DNA from 4 places in the Rhizobium sp. FG113 genome. Region 2 is predicted to be linked to each of the others. Evidence: riboswitches for the same ligand, from Rfam matches in the RefSeq annotation. Region 2 holds a riboswitch; each other region holds the start of a gene.
The links. Region 2 has a riboswitch for thiamine pyrophosphate ahead of thiC (phosphomethylpyrimidine synthase ThiC). Riboswitches for the same ligand answer to the same signal wherever they lie in the genome.
Positions count from the first base shown of each region.

Region 1: another riboswitch for thiamine pyrophosphate. It lies ahead of ACODTZ_RS01990 (YkoF family thiamine/hydroxymethylpyrimidine-binding protein); the one in region 2 lies ahead of thiC (phosphomethylpyrimidine synthase ThiC).
Region 3: another riboswitch for thiamine pyrophosphate. It lies ahead of thiM (hydroxyethylthiazole kinase); the one in region 2 lies ahead of thiC (phosphomethylpyrimidine synthase ThiC).
Region 4: another riboswitch for thiamine pyrophosphate. It lies ahead of thiB (thiamine ABC transporter substrate binding subunit); the one in region 2 lies ahead of thiC (phosphomethylpyrimidine synthase ThiC).

Region 1 covers NZ_JBMDKV010000001.1:492,373-496,536, reverse strand. The annotation lists gene cysT (sulfate ABC transporter permease subunit CysT) at 1-398, opposite strand, end outside; gene cysP (thiosulfate ABC transporter substrate-binding protein CysP) at 504-1,490, opposite strand; TPP riboswitch at 1,789-1,900, shown strand; gene ACODTZ_RS01990 (YkoF family thiamine/hydroxymethylpyrimidine-binding protein) at 1,892-2,500, shown strand; gene ACODTZ_RS01985 (ABC transporter permease) at 2,538-3,362, shown strand; gene ACODTZ_RS01980 (ABC transporter ATP-binding protein) at 3,359-4,147, shown strand; gene ACODTZ_RS01975 (ABC transporter substrate-binding protein) at 4,144-4,164, shown strand, end outside.
Region 2 covers NZ_JBMDKV010000018.1:79,288-83,451, forward strand. The annotation lists gene ACODTZ_RS29040 (DUF6180 family protein) at 1-285, shown strand, start outside; gene ACODTZ_RS29045 (hypothetical protein) at 387-608, shown strand; gene ACODTZ_RS29050 (hypothetical protein) at 1,237-1,713, opposite strand; TPP riboswitch at 2,178-2,289, shown strand; gene thiC (phosphomethylpyrimidine synthase ThiC) at 2,380-4,164, shown strand, end outside.
Region 3 covers NZ_JBMDKV010000001.1:96,321-100,484, forward strand. The annotation lists gene ACODTZ_RS00440 (3-oxoacyl-ACP reductase) at 1-18, opposite strand, end outside; gene thiD (bifunctional hydroxymethylpyrimidine kinase/phosphomethylpyrimidine kinase) at 15-836, opposite strand; gene thiE (thiamine phosphate synthase) at 833-1,468, opposite strand; gene thiM (hydroxyethylthiazole kinase) at 1,465-2,268, opposite strand; TPP riboswitch at 2,317-2,412, opposite strand; gene ACODTZ_RS00460 (Lrp/AsnC family transcriptional regulator) at 2,489-2,959, opposite strand; gene putA (trifunctional transcriptional regulator/proline dehydrogenase/L-glutamate gamma-semialdehyde dehydrogenase) at 3,080-4,164, shown strand, end outside.
Region 4 covers NZ_JBMDKV010000008.1:39,730-43,893, forward strand. The annotation lists gene thiP (thiamine/thiamine pyrophosphate ABC transporter permease ThiP) at 1-888, opposite strand, end outside; gene thiB (thiamine ABC transporter substrate binding subunit) at 902-1,882, opposite strand; TPP riboswitch at 1,963-2,078, opposite strand; gene ACODTZ_RS19060 (MDR family MFS transporter) at 2,151-3,683, opposite strand; gene ACODTZ_RS19065 (MarR family winged helix-turn-helix transcriptional regulator) at 3,800-4,164, shown strand, end outside.

The DNA of each region.
Region 1 (4,164 bases), on a different contig from region 2:
GCGACCTTGATGCCGATACCTTCAAGCACCGAGCCGAACCAGCCATTCGCGGCAAACAGCGTCGTCAGCGCGATACCGGCCACTGCGGTCGGCAGCGCGAAAGGCAAATCGACCATAGCATCGACGAGGCGCCAGCCGGGGAAGCGATAGCGCGTCAGCACCCAGGCGAGCGCGAAGCCGAAAAACAGGTTGAAGATCGTGGCGCCGAGCGCCGAGAGCACCGTGACCCGATAGCTGGCGAGCGCGCGCGAGGATGACACGATGCGCCAGTAGTCCTCTGGCCCAAGGCTTGCAGCCTTGAACACCAGGGCGGCCAGAGGCAGGACGACGATAAGGCCGACATAGAGAAGGGTCACACCCAGCGACAGGCGTAATCCGGGCAGGACATTGCGTCTCAAGCGGTCATTCCCTGTTTCATAAGTCCTGCTCTGCAAGCACGATGACGAAAGCGGCCCGGCGGGCAAACGCCAGCCGGGCCAAGCGATGTGATATCTTGTTAGGGCTTACCGGCTGCCATAAAGCTTGTCGAGAATGCCGCCGGAAGCGAAGTGTTCCTTCTGGATCTTTTCCCAGCCGCCAAACGTATCGTCGACATTGACAAGGCGGATCGCCGGGAACTGGTCCTTGAACTCGCCGATCACCTTCTCATCGCGAACGCGATGGCCGAACTGCGCGGCAATCCGCTGGCCTTCCTCGGTGTAGAGGAAGTCGAGATAGGATTTCGCGAGCGCTTCGGAGCCATGCTTTGCGGCGACCTTGTCGACCACAGCGACGGGGAATTCGGCAAGCAGGCTGACCGACGGGATCACGCCCTGAACCTTGTCGGAGCCGTACTGCTTCTCGATGCCGCGTGTCTCGGCCTCGAAGGTGATCAGCACATCGCCGGTCTCGCGCTCGACGAAGGTCGTCGTGGAGGCGCGGCCACCGGTGTCGAAGACCGGCACGTTGTCGAAGATCTTGGTGATGTAGGCTTCGATCTTACCCTCGTCGTCCTTGTAGGCTTCCTTCGCCCAGGCATAGGCGGCGAGATAGGTGTAGCGCGCATTGCCCGATGTCTTCGGGTTCGGGAAAACCGCATGCACGTCGTCACGCGCCAGATCGCCCCAGTCCTTGATGTTCTTCGGGTTGCCGGCGCGCACCAGGAAGGATGGGAAGGAATAGAAGGGCGACGCGTTGTTCGGGAAGGCCTTTGCCCAATCCTTGGAGACGAAACCGTTCTTTGCCAGGAAATCGATATCCGTCGACTGGTTGAACGTCACGACGTCTGCCTCCAGCCCCTCGATGATCGAGCGCGCCTGCTTGGAGGTGCCGGCATGCGACTGGTCGATGGTCACACCGGGATGCTGCTTGATGAAGGCTTCGTTCTCCGAGGCGAAAAGCTCGCGCGAAACGTCGTAGGAAGCGTTTAGAAGCTTCTTCGGCTCTTCGGCATGGGCCTGAACGGAAAGGAGGGCGGCAAGCGCTGTGCCGAGAATCAGAAGGCGTTTCATCTATCGCTCCGGTGTTTTACTGTGCGGTGAAACTAATCGGACCGCCTCCAGATCGCGAGGAACCACCGCCCCCGCTTGCGGACAGGCTTAGAAATTCTGTCCTTTTTTCGCCATATTTCGCGGTGGTTTTGCTTCATGCGGCGCTACACTCTACTCGCGAAGCATTCCTAAGCCTCTGCCAACAAACCGCTTTCCCCGAGCCGGGAATTTGAGAGGGCCGAATAGAAATTACTGCGAAGTCTCGGCTCCTCAGTCCACGACATGGCCCTTGCGCTCGTCCAGGCTTTGGCGTATCACCCCGACATCACAGGGGTGCTCCGTAATGCCGGGGCTGAGATACGATCGCATGATCGTGGACCCTCAAGCTGATCTGGATAATGCCAGCGGAGCGAGGTAGAGCGATGTTTTCCGGCGCGCAGATTTCACTGTATCCCATGACCGACGATTTCGTCGGCGTCATCACCCATGCGCTTTCCGCGCTCGATCCCCATCGTGACAGGTTGCGGATCGAGACGGACGACATTTCGACGCTGATCATCGGCACTCCCGACGTCGTTTTCGCCGCCATGCGCGATCTGTTCGCGGCGGCCGCCAGCAGCGGCAAGCATTGCGTCTTGCACGCGACCATCTCGCGCGGTTGCCCCGGCGAGCCTGACGACCCGATCTGCCAGACGCCCGAACTGACCGGCCCCATGGCACCGCTCGACGAGCGCAAGGCCCGCGCGCACCAGGCGGTCAAGGACGCGCCTGTCATCGGTCAGGAAACGGCCGCGCAGTTTTCGCTCTATACACTCGGGATCGATGGCCACATGGACGAGATCTACGGCTGCATCGACTTCCTGAAGAATTCGGGCGTCTTCGAAAAATCGAAGAACTTCTGCACGAAGCTGCGCGGCGACACCGGCGCGGTGTTTTCGACCGTGCACGAAGCGCTGGTGCGCTTTGGCCCGCCAGCAGGCCATGTGACGATCGACCTTACCGTCTCGGCAAACAGCCCGTCCAAGCGCTAAGCGCCGCCCCACGCTCGCGCCCCAAACGGTTGCTCCCATGTCGACATCACGTCTGCCTTCGCGGCAGGTCGTTTCCGACCTGCACCATCATATCCGTACTGGTCTGAGCCAGGCTCTGCCGGCAATCGCGGCGGTCTGCCTTCTGGTGGCGGCTTGGGAGGCCTATGTTCGCCTGTCCGGCATCTCGCCCACGACCTTGCCCGCGCCGTCCCGCGTGCTTGCGCAGACCTTCCAGTCACGACAGGCGCTGTTCGACAACACGCTCCCGACCTTGCGGGCGACGCTCGCCGGTTTCGGCTGCTCGCTCGCGGCAGCCTTCATCCTGTCGGTGCTAATTGACTTCTGCCAGCCGCTTCGTCGGGCGCTGTTTCCCCTCTTCATCATCAGCCAGACGCTGCCGCTGGTCGCCATCGCGCCACTGATCGTTCTGTGGTTCGGCTTCGGCCTGACGCCGAAGATCCTGCTGGTCGCACTCGTCACCTTCTTCCCGATGCTGGTAGCGCTTTGCCAGGGCTATCAATCGACCGAAGACGAGTTGCAGCAACTGGTTGCCTCGATGGGTGCACCGCGCTGGAAGCAGTTCCTGCTCGCCCGGCTGCCATCCGCCCTGCCATTCTTCTTCGCCGGGCTGCGTATATCCATCACCTACGCCGTCGTCGGCGCGATCTTCGCGGAATATGCGGGTGCTGCCAAAGGGCTCGGCATCTACATGCTGAACGCCAAGAACAATTTCCGGCCCGATCTGGTGCTGGCCGCCGTGTTCGTCAGCGCCGTCCTCACTCTTACTCTATTCGGCCTCACCGTCATCGCCGAACACCTGGCCATGCCATGGGCAAGACGCGGAAAGGGAGGCGCCCGATGACCGTGCCGCGCCTGGAACTCGACCACATCACCTGCCGCTACGACGAAACGCCTGTTTTGTCGGACATCTCGCTGACGGTGAAGCCCGGCGAATTCGTCTCCATTCTCGGGCCTTCGGGCTCCGGCAAGTCAACGCTCTTCAAACTGCTGACCGGCGCGCGCAGGCCTGAGAGCGGCAGCATGCGCTTCGACGGCCAACCGCTTGACGGAACGATCCGCCCCTTCGCCTTCATGCCGCAGCGCGACGCGCTGATGCCGTGGCGGCGCATAATCGACAACACCACGCTTGGCCTTGAGGTCCAGGGCATGCGCCGCGCCGAGGCCCGCCGGCGGGTGCTGCCTTTGTTTTCCGAATTCGGCCTCGACGGCTTCGAACAGCACTATCCGGCGGCATTGTCCGGCGGCATGCGGCAACGGGCGGCACTGCTGCGCACCGTGGTGCAGCACAAGCCGATGCTCTTGCTCGACGAACCCTTCGGCGCGCTCGACGCATTGACGCGCGCAGGCATGCAGCGGTGGCTGGAGGAGATGTGGTCGCAGCACGACTGGACCGCGATGCTCGTCACTCATGATGTGCGCGAGGCGGTCTATCTCTCCGACCGCATCTATATCTTCTCGCCCCGCCCTGCCCGCGTCATCCGCGAGATCACCGTCGATCTGCCGCGCCCGCGCATATTGGACGGCGCGGCGCGCGCGCTTGCGGCCGAGATCGAGGCCGACATCCTCGACACTCTCTTCAATGCCCCTAACGACGCCACAACGACCAACCTGGAGGAACCACGATGAAAAACCCGATGCTGACC
Region 2 (4,164 bases):
GTGGAGCGCACTCCGAAGGCAAAGTTGAGCATCGAAGACTGCGGGAGCGCAATCGAGAAGACGGCGAAACAGGTAGGGCTCGCATCCGACGTACAAACTTTCCCGGGGCAGCTCGTGGTCGTCCGAGGCGGTGATGAAGGCCGCGGCGCTTTCATCGCCCACGGCATCGAGGTCGAGAACACGACGGTCAGCGTGGTTCAGGGGATCGACTATCAAGGACCAAAGGCTGCTCTTGGCGAGTTTGCAGACCAGGCAAACGCCGCGGTCAAAGCCGCCGCGGAATAACCTCCAGTATCATCCTTATCCTCTTGTGGGTGGCGAAGACGAGAGATGGCCATATTACGATTTCCTGATATCGTAGCCTCATTGTGTGGGGAGTAGACGTAATGAAGAGTTTGGTTCCAGACGCATTTTATTGGGCACGGTCCGACAAGCACACCGATGGCCGGACGACGATCGTGCAAGTATCGACGATCTTCGGTGAGGATCCGGACTTCTGGACCTTGGCCGTCCTCGGCTCCGACCAACATCACATGATCAGTGATTTCGAGCTCGTTGCGCTTGTCGAACCGCTGGATGGTTTCCAGCTTCGTCAGGCTGCGGAATAGCTTCAGCCAAAGCGCGAAGAGGCCCATCGGGCACCGGCAAATTTCGTAGTTTGACGACAGGGAACAAAGCGACAGATCTGTAGTTATTTGGGTATGTCGGGCGTAAGCATAATCGGAGCGCGGTGCTCTCCTTACCCTCAGCAAGACTGAGGTTGCTTCCAGCCTTCGAGCTGTGACGCGGGGTTCGAATCCCTGCCCCGACTACCAAATCCCCATGGCAACAACCAAGTCTTCTCGGTGGTGCGATGACAGACCAAGGTGCGTATTTGCTGATCTTTTTCGCACGAACATGTCAATGATCATCGATCCGGTGGCGCCGAATGGATCGAGCGCAAGAGTCTTTCTAACGTCGCACGCGCCTCCGCAGGAGTGGTTAAAGCCCAGGCGCGGCCGCCGCGTGATCACCGGAGTACGGCGCCCGCGATCGGCAACTTTTCTGAATACCTTGCGATTTAAAACGAGAGCGCCTCGTCTGCAGAGCGCCAAGAGCCGCCATGGCGGGTGTTGCACAAAGGTGCAGCGGTTGCGCGCTGAAGACTACCCCCCTGCTAAATGAACTGAAGTTAGCTGACGATACGGGAGGACTGAGCCAGGATTTACGTTGGCTGGCGTGACAAGACGCCTGGGATCAATTGCGGCCATGAGCCAGAAGCCGGTGGAACGGGGAATCCGCCTCTTCGAGCCACCTTTGTCGTGCCCCAATCTTCTTCCCGCGTCCTATGATCGAGTAGGTGTGGACGTGGCCCCGGCCGAAATTGTCCGACATGAATAAGAAGAGCATCTGATCCGGGGACGCCTGCATCTCGTCTCTATCGCCTGCGATGTTCATCACAGGCCCCAGCACACGGCGATTGTTTAGGTCTGTTTCGGGGTACGCCTTAATTGTGGCGTAGGCCACCACGTAGGCTCGCGCTTTGTTTTCTATCAGGACTCGACGAAGCCGTGCGGCCGCTCGAACATCATCATCTTCGATCCCCTCTCCAATGGCAATCTGCCATATTCCGTCAGGCATGAGTGCTAACGCCATTGATGCCCACCCGCCCTGTTGGTTGAACACTCCCAGCACGATGTCTTCTGCGTTCCGGTAGAACTCTGAAACGTCCATCAGACTTCTCCAATCATGGTTGCTAGAAAACTGACTCGATGATGGATCGGCCGCAAGCCTTAACCGATGGAATTCCTCTCAGGGCTCTCTCCGGCGCCTGGAATGCGTTGCTGTGATGTTTTGGCCATTGCCGACCCGCGCCGCAATCCACGCCTTGCCGCGGCCTTGGCGGTCGGTCCTGCCTAGAAGATGTTCGGCCGGGACGTAATCACCGATATAACCCCGACAGCGACAGTCGACCCTTTGCGCCCGAAAGCCGCCACGGCAGCATCGGGCCAAATGCGGATACAGGCTAGTTGCTGAGCAACTCGGTTTCCTATGAGATTTCAGTGTCGCAGCGTTTTGCCTTTGGCGGCTTCGGCCTCGCAAGCTGAGGGTGACTAACAGCATCGTGGGGTCGCTGCTCACACGCGCCTATCAAATGTTTCTGCTTGACGCAGACCGCAAGGCCGCAATACCCTTTGCGCATTCACCAGGGGTGTCCCGTCAAGGGGCTGAGATTCTGCTATCGCGCGCAGTGACCCGTTGAACCTGATCCAGTTCATACTGGCGTAGGGACGGTGCAAGCGCTCGAAGGCCGGGATTCCCGTGTGGACTCCGTGCCGGCGTCTTTTCATCATTCCGGCTGAGGACTGGGTCTCCAATCGAAAACTTGGAGCCTCAACCATGACTATCGCCGCAAAGACCATTACCCCCACAGTCACCACCGGCCCGTTGCCGGCCTCCCGCAAGATCCATATCCCGGGTGAGATCCACCCCGATATCCGCGTTCCCATGCGCGAAATCAGCGTTCACCCGACCTCCGGCGAGCCGCCGGTCACGGTCTATGATTCGTCCGGCATCTACACCGTCGAAGGCGCCGATATCAGCATCGAGTGCGGCCTGCCAGCGCTGCGGCGCGACTGGGTTCTCGCCCGTGGCGATATCGAGGCCTATGACGGCCGGCAGGTGCGCCCCGAGGATAACGGCTTTGCCAGCGGCGAGCGCCTGACGCCGGAATTCCCCGCCAAGCGCCAGCCGCTGCGCGCCAGGGACGGCAAGGCCGTGACCCAACTTGCCTATGCCCGCGCCGGCATCATCACGCCGGAAATGGAATTCATCGCCATCCGCGAAAACCTCGGCCGCAAGGCGAAAGCCGAAGCCATGGTCCGCGAGGGCGAGAGCTTCGGCGCGCATATTCCCGATCACGTCACCCCTGAATTCGTCCGCCAGGAAGTGGCCGCCGGCCGCGCCATCATTCCCGCAAACATCAACCACCCCGAAGCCGAGCCGATGATCATCGGCCGAAACTTCCTGGTGAAGATCAACGCCAATATCGGCAACTCCGCCGTCACCTCATCGATGGCGGAAGAGGTCGAGAAGATGGTCTGGGCAGCGCGCTGGGGTGCCGATACCGTCATGGACCTCTCCACCGGCCGCAACATCCACAACATCCGCGAATGGATCATCCGCAACTCGCCACTGCCCATCGGCACCGTGCCGCTCTACCAGGCGCTGGAAAAGGTCGAGGGCATTGCCGAGAACCTGACCTGGGAGGTCTATCGCGACACGCTGATCGAGCAGGCCGAACAGGGCGTCGACTATTTCACCATTCATGCCGGCGTGCGGCTGCACTACATCCCGCTGACCGTCCACCGCGTCACCGGCATCGTCTCGCGCGGCGGCTCGATCATGGCCAAGTGGTGTCTCCATCACCACCGCGAGAGCTTTCTCTACGAGCACTTCGAGGCGATCTGCGACATCTGCCGCGCCTATGACGTCTCCTTCTCGCTGGGCGACGGCCTGCGCCCCGGCTCGATCGCCGACGCCAACGATGCCGCGCAATTCGCCGAGCTGGAAACGCTGGGCGAACTGACGAAGATCGCCTGGGCAAAGGATTGCCAGGTCATGATCGAAGGCCCTGGCCATGTGCCGATGCACAAGATCAAGGAGAACATGGACAAGCAGCTCGCCGTCTGCGGCGAGGCGCCGTTCTATACGCTCGGGCCGCTGACGACGGATATCGCGCCGGGATACGACCACATCACCTCGGGCATCGGTGCGGCGATGATCGGCTGGTTCGGCACGGCGATGCTCTGCTACGTCACGCCGAAGGAGCATCTCGGCCTACCCGATCGAAACGACGTGAAGACCGGCGTCATCACCTACAAGATCGCCGCCCACGCCGCCGATCTCGCCAAGGGGCACCCGGCCGCCCAGCTGCGCGACGATGCGCTGTCGCGCGCCCGCTTCGAGTTCCGCTGGGAGGACCAGTTCAACCTCTCGCTGGACCCGGAAACCGCCCGCAGCTTCCACGACGAGACGCTGCCCAAGGAAGCGCACAAGGTCGCGCATTTCTGCTCCATGTGCGGCCCGAAATTCTGCTCGATGCGAATCTCCCACGATATCCGCGCCGAAGCACAGAAGGAGGGGCTGGACGCCATGGCGGCCAGGTATCGCGACGGCGGCGAT
Region 3 (4,164 bases), on a different contig from region 2:
ACTGATCGGCAATGTCATTTCGCGTATCCTTCCTCTGTCGTCCAAAGTTCGTGAAAGTGCTGGACCGGGCCATGTCCAGAGCCGACGTCGAGCGTGTCGGCAGCAGCCACCGCGCCGGCGAGATACATCTTTGCGGCGGCTACCGCCTGTGGCAGCGTCGCGCCCTTGGCGAGCTCGGCCGCCAACGCGCTCGATAGCGTGCAGCCGGTGCCGTGCGTGTTTGCGGTCGGCATCCTGGCGGCCTCGAACCAAGAGAGGCCGTCTTCCGTTGCCAGCACGTCCGGGCTCTGGTCACCGTCGAGATGGCCGCCTTTGACAAGCACGGCAGCGGGTCCCAAAGCGCGCAGCGCTTCGGCCTGATCGCCCATCTCCCGGCGGCTTTCGGCCACATCAGTGCGCAGCAACGCGGCTGCCTCAGGCAGATTGGGCGTCAGCAGCGTCGCAAGCGGCAGCAGCCGGCGCAGAAGCACATCGACCGCGTCGGGATCGAGAAGCTTTGCCCCACCCTTGGCCACCATGACGGGATCGAGCACGATCGGGATACCGAGATGATTCTTGAGAACGTCGGCGACCGCATCGGCGATTTCGGCATTGGCGATCATGCCGATCTTCACGGCATCGACGCGGACATCGGCGAATACGGCCTTGATCTGATCGGCGACGAAACCCGCTGGGACAAGGTGAACGCCGGATACGCCCTGCGTGTTCTGCGCGGTCAACGCCGTGAGCGCCGCCATGCCATAGACGCCGCGCGCGGCAAACGCCTTAAGGTCCGCCTGGATGCCCGCGCCGCCCGATGGATCGGATCCCGCGATGGAGAGAACATTGCGGATCATCGTGATCTCCCTTGAATTGCCTCTGAAAGCTCGAGGGCGGCGGCGTGAGGATCGGCCGTGCCGCAAATCGCCGAGACGACGGCGATCCCTTCAGCACCGGCGGCAAAAACACCGTTGACATGCGCCAGCTTCAGACCGCCGATAGCAACGGAGGGAACCGGGCAGGCGGCGACGAGACGTGCAAGACCGTCGAACCCGATCGGCTGCTTGTGGTCCGGCTTGGTCGGCGTCGCGAAGACCGGCCCGATGCCGGCATAATCGACCAATGCCGGATCGACAGCCCTCGCTAACGCCTCTGTCTCCACCGACAGACCAAGGATCATGTCGCGCCCGATCCGCTCGCGCGCGGCACGCACGACCATGTCGTCCTGGCCGACATGCAGCCCATCGGCGCCGATCGCGATGGCCGCCTCGACATCATCGTTGACGACAAGCAGCGCGTCCGTCCCGGCAAGCGCTTCTTTCAACGCACGGCCGGCCTCGATCATGCGCGCCGTGGAGGCATGCTTGTCGCGAAGCTGCACGACGGTGGCACTACCGGCAACAGCGCGCCTTGCTGTTTCGACCATGCCGATGTCTGCGCAAAGCTCGGGATCGAGGACGAGATAGAGCGAAAGATCGATCGTCCTCATAGCATCCGCACCCGCGCATTGTTGTCGATAGCGACGCCGTCTATCGCCGCGAGGGCGTCGAGAAACCGCCAGGAAAATGACCCCGGTCCGTCAGCGGCCCGCGCCGCCTCTTCACCGACGACGGCGAACATGGCGAGTGCTGATATCGTCGCTTCGAACGGTGCATCCGGCCTGATCGCGGCGAAGGCGCCGACGAGGCATGTCAGCGAGCAGCCGAGCGCCGTCACCTGCGGCATCAGCGATGAGCCGCCTTCGATGCGGCAGCCGCGCGCGCCGTCGGTGACGAAATCGACCTCGCCGGTCACCGCCACCACGGCCTGGTGCGTGTTTGCGATATGGCTGGCGGCAGCCTCGGCCTGCTCCACGGGGTCACGGCTGTCGACGCCCTGCCCCCGACTTTCGCCACCGGCAAGCGCAATGATCTCGGACGCGTTACCGCGAATGATGGTCGGGCGAAGCGCCAGCAAATCCGCGACGGCCTGTCTGCGAAAGGCAGTCGCATAATGGGCGACGGGGTCGAGGACCCATGGCCTGGCGCTCTCTCCCGCCGATCTGGCAGCGGCGCGCATGCCGTTCATCCAGCTCGGCGAGAGCGTGCCGATGTTAACAGTCAGCGCGCCGGAGACGGCCGCGAACTCGCCGGCCTCTTCCTCGGCATGCACCATGGCAGGCGATGCGCCGGCCGCGAGCAGCACGTTGGCCGCGATATTCATCGCAACGAAATTGGTGATGCACTGAACGAGCGGCTTTTGCGCGCGCATGGCATCAAGCATCGAACCGGGAGATCTGTCGTCTTTCATCATGCCCCTTTCGGGCGGGGCAAGACGCGGGAACCCTGATAGCAATGCCGAAGGGTCCGAGCGACTCCCTCCGCCAGCATTATCTGGTTCAGGTTCAAAGGGTACTTCTCAGTCTGCCGTCGGCAAACGCCCCTGTCTCTCAATGGCAATGTTCTGTCAGAGAAGCCGACCGCTGTCACGCGCAAAATGAGAGCAGCCCGGAGCTGGCAATCTGCCTCGATCAGGCGCCGTTCTCCTTGATCGCCTCCATGGCAACGAAGGTCGACGTGTTGGCGACGAAGGGAAGGCTGGAGATCTTCTCGCCCAAAACGAGGCGATAATTGGCGATATCGGACGTGCGTATCTTCAGGAGATAATCGAATGCGCCGGCGATCATATGGCACTCCTCGACCTCCTGCAGCTTGCGAACGGCAACGTTGAAAGCGTTGAGCGCGTTCTCCCTGGTGTCGGAGAGTTTCACCTCGGTAAACGCCACATGGTTGCGGCCGAGCTTGTTGACGTCGATGATGGCGCGGAAGCCGAGAATATAGCCATCCTCGATCAGTCGTTTGAGCCTGACCTGGCAGGGCGTGTTGGACAGACCCACCCGCTTGGCGAGGTCGGTCACCGACATCCTTCCATCGGCGACGAGCGCCTCAAGTATGCGTTGATCAAATTGGTCGATTTCTCTTACATTTCCCGCACCAGCCACAATAATTCCCTTCAATATGAATATTGAATAGCGAACTAAAGACTAGATCGCTCAAAATCAAGTGAAATTGACTTTTTGAAATCTGCTAGCTTTCCGACATCAGCGGATCAGGAGCCCAGCATGGCAATCACCACCGACGCGGCAGCAGTCGAAGTCACAGTAGAGCAGGCCAACGGCTCTGCAAATCCCTTTGACGGATTTGCTCCACCGATCCGAGAACAGAGCGATATGCGCCGCGCGATCACAGCTGCCTACCGCACGCCGGAGACAATCTGCGTGCCACGCCTGGTTGAAGCAGCCGCCCTTCCCGATCACGTCAGGCAAGCCGCCGCCGATACCGCCCGCAAGCTGATCGAAGCACTGCGCGCCAAGCACAAGGGAACCGGCGTCGAGGGGCTGGTGCACGAATACTCGCTCTCCAGCCAGGAGGGCATTGCGCTGATGTGTCTGGCCGAGGCGCTGCTGCGTATTCCGGACACCGCAACGCGCGACGCCCTTATCCGCGACAAGATTTCCGAGGGCGATTGGAAGGCACATCTCGGCGGCGGTCGCTCGCTCTTCGTCAATGCCGCGACGTGGGGTCTTGTCGTCACCGGCAAGCTGACATCGACGGTCGCCGACCGCAGCCTTTCGGCCGCCTTGACCCGACTGATCGCCCGCTGCGGCGAGCCGGTGATCCGCCGCGGCGTCGACATGGCGATGCGGATGATGGGCGAGCAGTTCGTCACCGGCGAGACCATCGACGAAGCGTTGCAGCGGGCAAAGCCGCTCGAGCAGCGCGGCTTCCGCTATTCCTATGACATGCTGGGCGAAGCAGCGACGACGGGCGACGACGCGAAGCGCTACTACAAGGACTACGAAACCGCGATCCACGAGATCGGCAAGGCGTCTGATCGACGCGGCATCTACGAAGGGCCGGGCATCTCGATCAAGCTTTCGGCGCTGCATCCGCGCTACGCACGCGCGCAGAGCGCCCGCGTCATGGACGAATTGCTGCCGAAGGTGAAGGCGCTGGCGCTGATCGCCAAGTCCTACGACATCGGCCTCAACATTGACGCCGAGGAGGCCGACCGCCTCGAACTGTCGCTCGACCTTCTGGAAGCGCTCTGCCTCGACCCCGATCTCGAAGGCTGGAACGGCATGGGCTTCGTTGTCCAGGCCTATGGCAAGCGCTGCCCCTTCGTGCTCGATTTCGTCATCGACCT
Region 4 (4,164 bases), on a different contig from region 2:
GAGAAGCGCGCGATCGGCGATCCATGCACCAAACAGCGTGCCATCGGGCCGCCGGATCGTGCGGCCCGCCGTCAGTCCCGCATCTCCGGATGCCGGCAGCAGCGACAGAATGCCGAGCACCACGGCCGTCAACGCGATCTGCAGCAGGGACAGGCCCACCGCGCGGCCGGGATCGAAATCGAAGCGCAGCGACTGGTAGATCGCCACCTCGATCGTGGTCGCCGCCGGTCCGCCGCCGAGCATCAGCACCAGCGTGAAGCTGGTGGCGCAGAGCATGAAGATCAGTCCCGCCACGCCTGGTATGACAGAGCGCAGCACCGGCCATTCGATGAAGCGGAAGACGGAAACCGGCCGCATGCCGAGACCGCTCGCCACCAGCCAGTATTCGCCCGGCACCCGCTCCAGCGCCGCCAGCATCAGCCGGCAGGCAAGCGGCAGATTGAAGAACACATGCGCGAGCAGAATGCCCGACAGGCCATAGATGCTGACGGGTTGATCGAGACCCGTCCACGAGAGCATCGTGTTGACGACACCCTGCCGGCCCCAGATGCCGATCAGGCCGAGTGCGCCGATCAACACCGGCAGCCCCATCGGCACCGCCATCAGCCGGATGATCCAGATGCGGCCAACAAATCGCGGCTGCCGCGCCAGCGCCCGTGCGACAGGGATGGCCAGCACGACCGACAGCAGCGTCGAAAGCGCCGCCTGCAGAAGCGTGAAGCGCAGAACGCGCAGGATGTATGGGTCGGAGAGGATCGCGCCGACAGGCATGCCGTCGGTGGAGATCAGCAGCGAGAGCGTAGCGACCGTCACGAAGACAAGAATGGCGGCGAGGCTGAGCGCCCCGCCGGCCAGCGCATATCGTCTTTCGGACGGCGCAAGAAGCATCAATTCATGCTCATCAATTCATGCTCATGGCGGCCAGCCATTCGTCGATCCAGGCCTTGCGGTTCTTGGCGACCTCATCCGAACTCATCAGGAAGGTCTTCGACGGGTTGACGAGCTTGCCGAAAGCATCCGGCAGCGGCTCCGAGGTTTTGGACACCGGCATCATCCAGTTGTTGGTCGGGATCGTGTCCTGGAAACCTGGGGTGACCATGAACTTCAGGAAGTCCTGCGCCAGCACCTTGTCCGGCGCATTCTTCAACAGGCCCGCGACCTCGATCTGGATGTAGTGCCCTTCGGAGAATGCGGCCGCCTGGTAGCGATCGGTGTTTTCCGAAACCATGTGGTAGGCGGGCGACGTCGTATAGGAGAGCACCATCGGCGCCTCGCCCTTGGTGAACAGGCCATAGGCCTCCGACCAGCCGGGCGTCACCGTCAGCACGCGCTTCTTGAGCTTCGCCCAGGCTTCCGGCGCCTGGTCGCCATAGACCGACTTCACCCACAAGAGCAAGCCGAGGCCCGGTGTCGAGGTGCGAGGATCCTCGATGACGATCTTCTGCGCGGGATCGCCGTCGACCAGTTCCTTCAGGCTCGCGGGCGGCGTCTTGAAGGTCTGCGTGTCGTAGATCACGGCGAAATGGCCGTAGTCATAGGGCACGAAGACATCATCCTTGAAGCCGCTGGGGACTTGCAACGCGCCGGTGTCGACGCCGCTCGCATCGAACAGGCCGGTAGCCTTGGCTTCGGTGATGAGGTTCGTGTCGAGGCCGAGGACGACATCCGCCTTCGTGCCCGATCCCTCGAGCTTCAGACGCGACAGCAGCGCCACGCCATCCGCAACGCTGACGAAGTTGACCGTGCAGCCGCAGGTCTTCTCGAACGCTGCCTTCACCTTCGGGCCGGGACCCCATTCGGAGGTGAAGCTCTCATAGGTGTAGATGGTGAGCGTCTTGTCGGCGGCGTGTGCTGCCGTTGCCGAAAAGCCCGCCAACAGCATGGCGGCGCCGAGCGCATAGGTCTTGAAATGGGTCATGACACCTCTCCTCTAGGTTCATTGAAGGGGAAAAGGGCGGTGCCTGGTGTCACGCGTCTAATCCCTCCGCCGGTGTTAGCCGGATCAGGTTCCGCGGGTTGGCTTTTGCAAGCCTCTCAGCCAAGCATCCTGAAGATACGAGGCACCCCGTTAGAGCGTCGCAAGGTGTATATCCGTAGCCGGCGTCTGGCAAGAGCGGACGTCGGCCAGGTTCAGTCTGCCAGTTCGTTGGCTATTCGGCGGCCTCGGCAGCCGCTTTCGCCGGTGCGCCACCTGTACGCGGCAGTTGCACCGGCTTCAGCATGAGGGCCGCCACAAGCCCGATCAGCGCGATGCCGCAGGACGTAATGAACAGCGGCACGAAGGCATTGGCATAGGCCTCGGCAACCGCCTGGCGTGCGGCCTCCGGCAAGGCGGCCAGCATCTTCGGCGTGAGCTGCTCGATATCGGCAACGCCGGGGATGGAGGAACCGACGCGCGAAAGCTGCGAGCCGATGATCGCGCCGTAGATCGAGATCGCGATAGAGGCCCCGCCCATGCGCGACAGTGTCACCGAGCCGGTTGCCGCACCGATATCGCGCACCGGCGCCGCGTTCTGCACGCCGATGATCGGCACCTGTTGCGCCAGGCCGACGCCGACACCCTGCAGTGTCATCACCGCGCCGATGAAGATGAGCGGCGTGCCGGCATGAAACTGCGACAACAGCGCGAAGGCCAAGGCGTTGCAGCTGAGGCTGGCGATGGCGAACGGCTTGTAGCGCCCCGTCACCGAGATGATCCGGCCGGCCGAGATCGACCCGCACATCAGGCCTCCGGTCAACAGGATGAAGAGCAGCCCGGCCGCGGACGGAGAAAGCCCTGTCGTGGTCTGCAGGAAGAGCGCGAAATAGTTCACCATGCCGATAGCGATGCCGCCGCTCATGATCGACATGATCAGCAGCAGGCTGAAGGTCGAATTGCGAAACAGCGACAGCGGAATGATCGGTTCGGCGGCACGGCGCTCGACGAACACCCACGACACCAGGAAGACCACGCCGGCAGCGATGATTGCGAGATTAAGCGGGGCGATCAGCGAGCCGAACACCTGTGCGCCATCAGCGGCCAGAACGATGCTTGTCGTCGTCAGCGCCAGCAGAATGGCGCCGGCATAGTCGATCGTCGGACGACGGTTCGGCTTGCGATAGGGAAGCATGAAAACCAGGCCACCGAGCACGACAACACCGATAGGAATATTGACGAGGAAGATCGAGCGCCAGCCGAAGAGATCGCTCATCGTGCCGCCGAGCACGGGCCCGATAGCGCCCGACGCCATCAGCACAAGGCTGACATAGCTCTGGTATTTGGCGCGCTCGCGCGGCTCGAAGAGATCGGCCGTCACCGCGAAGATCGACACCATGATCCCGCCGCCACCGAGACCCTGCAGCAGGCGCGCGGCGATCAGCGTATTCATCGAAACCGCCAGCCCGCAAACCGCCGAACCCACGGTGAAGATCAGGATCGCGGCCATCATCACATATTTGCGGCCGAAGAGATCGCCGAGTTTGCCATAGAGCGGCATCACCGCGCTGACAGCCAGCAGATAGGCCGAGCCGACCCAGCTGAACCGCTCAAGATGCCCGAACTCCCCGACGATTGTCGGAAGCGCCGTGGCGACGATCTGGTTGTCGAGCATGGCCATGAACATGGCGGTCATCAGGAAAAGAAAGAGAATGAGCCGACGACGGGGGTCGGTCACCAGCGGCTGCGCTGCGATCTGTGGATTCATGGGGCGATCTTTCTGGTTGGGGCGCAATTTATGTGCTATCAGCATATAAATGTCAACGTCATGTAAATGACATCAGCATATTTTCCTCCCCGATCGCTTCTGTTATCCTCCACCTCATGACAGATACTTTGCAAATCGACCCCGACACCACGCCGACCGAAGATGATATCGCCCATATCGGCCAAAGCATGAGCCGTATGCGGATGATCACGGGGCGACGACTGATTGCCCGCCTCGCCATCGAAAAGGTGGCTCCGGATCTGGAGCTTTCGCATCTGGATGTTCTCGAAGCCGTCAAGCTCGCCCGCAGGAATGGCGAGGTGACCGTGGGGACGATTGCCGAGGCCATGCGCATCGATCCGTCCCGCGCAAGCCGCATTGTCGCCGACATGGTGGGCCGCGGTGTTCTCGAACGCGCCGCATCTCAGCAGGACGCCCGGCGGATCCTGGTGGTGATCACGCCATCCGGCTGGAGCCTGCT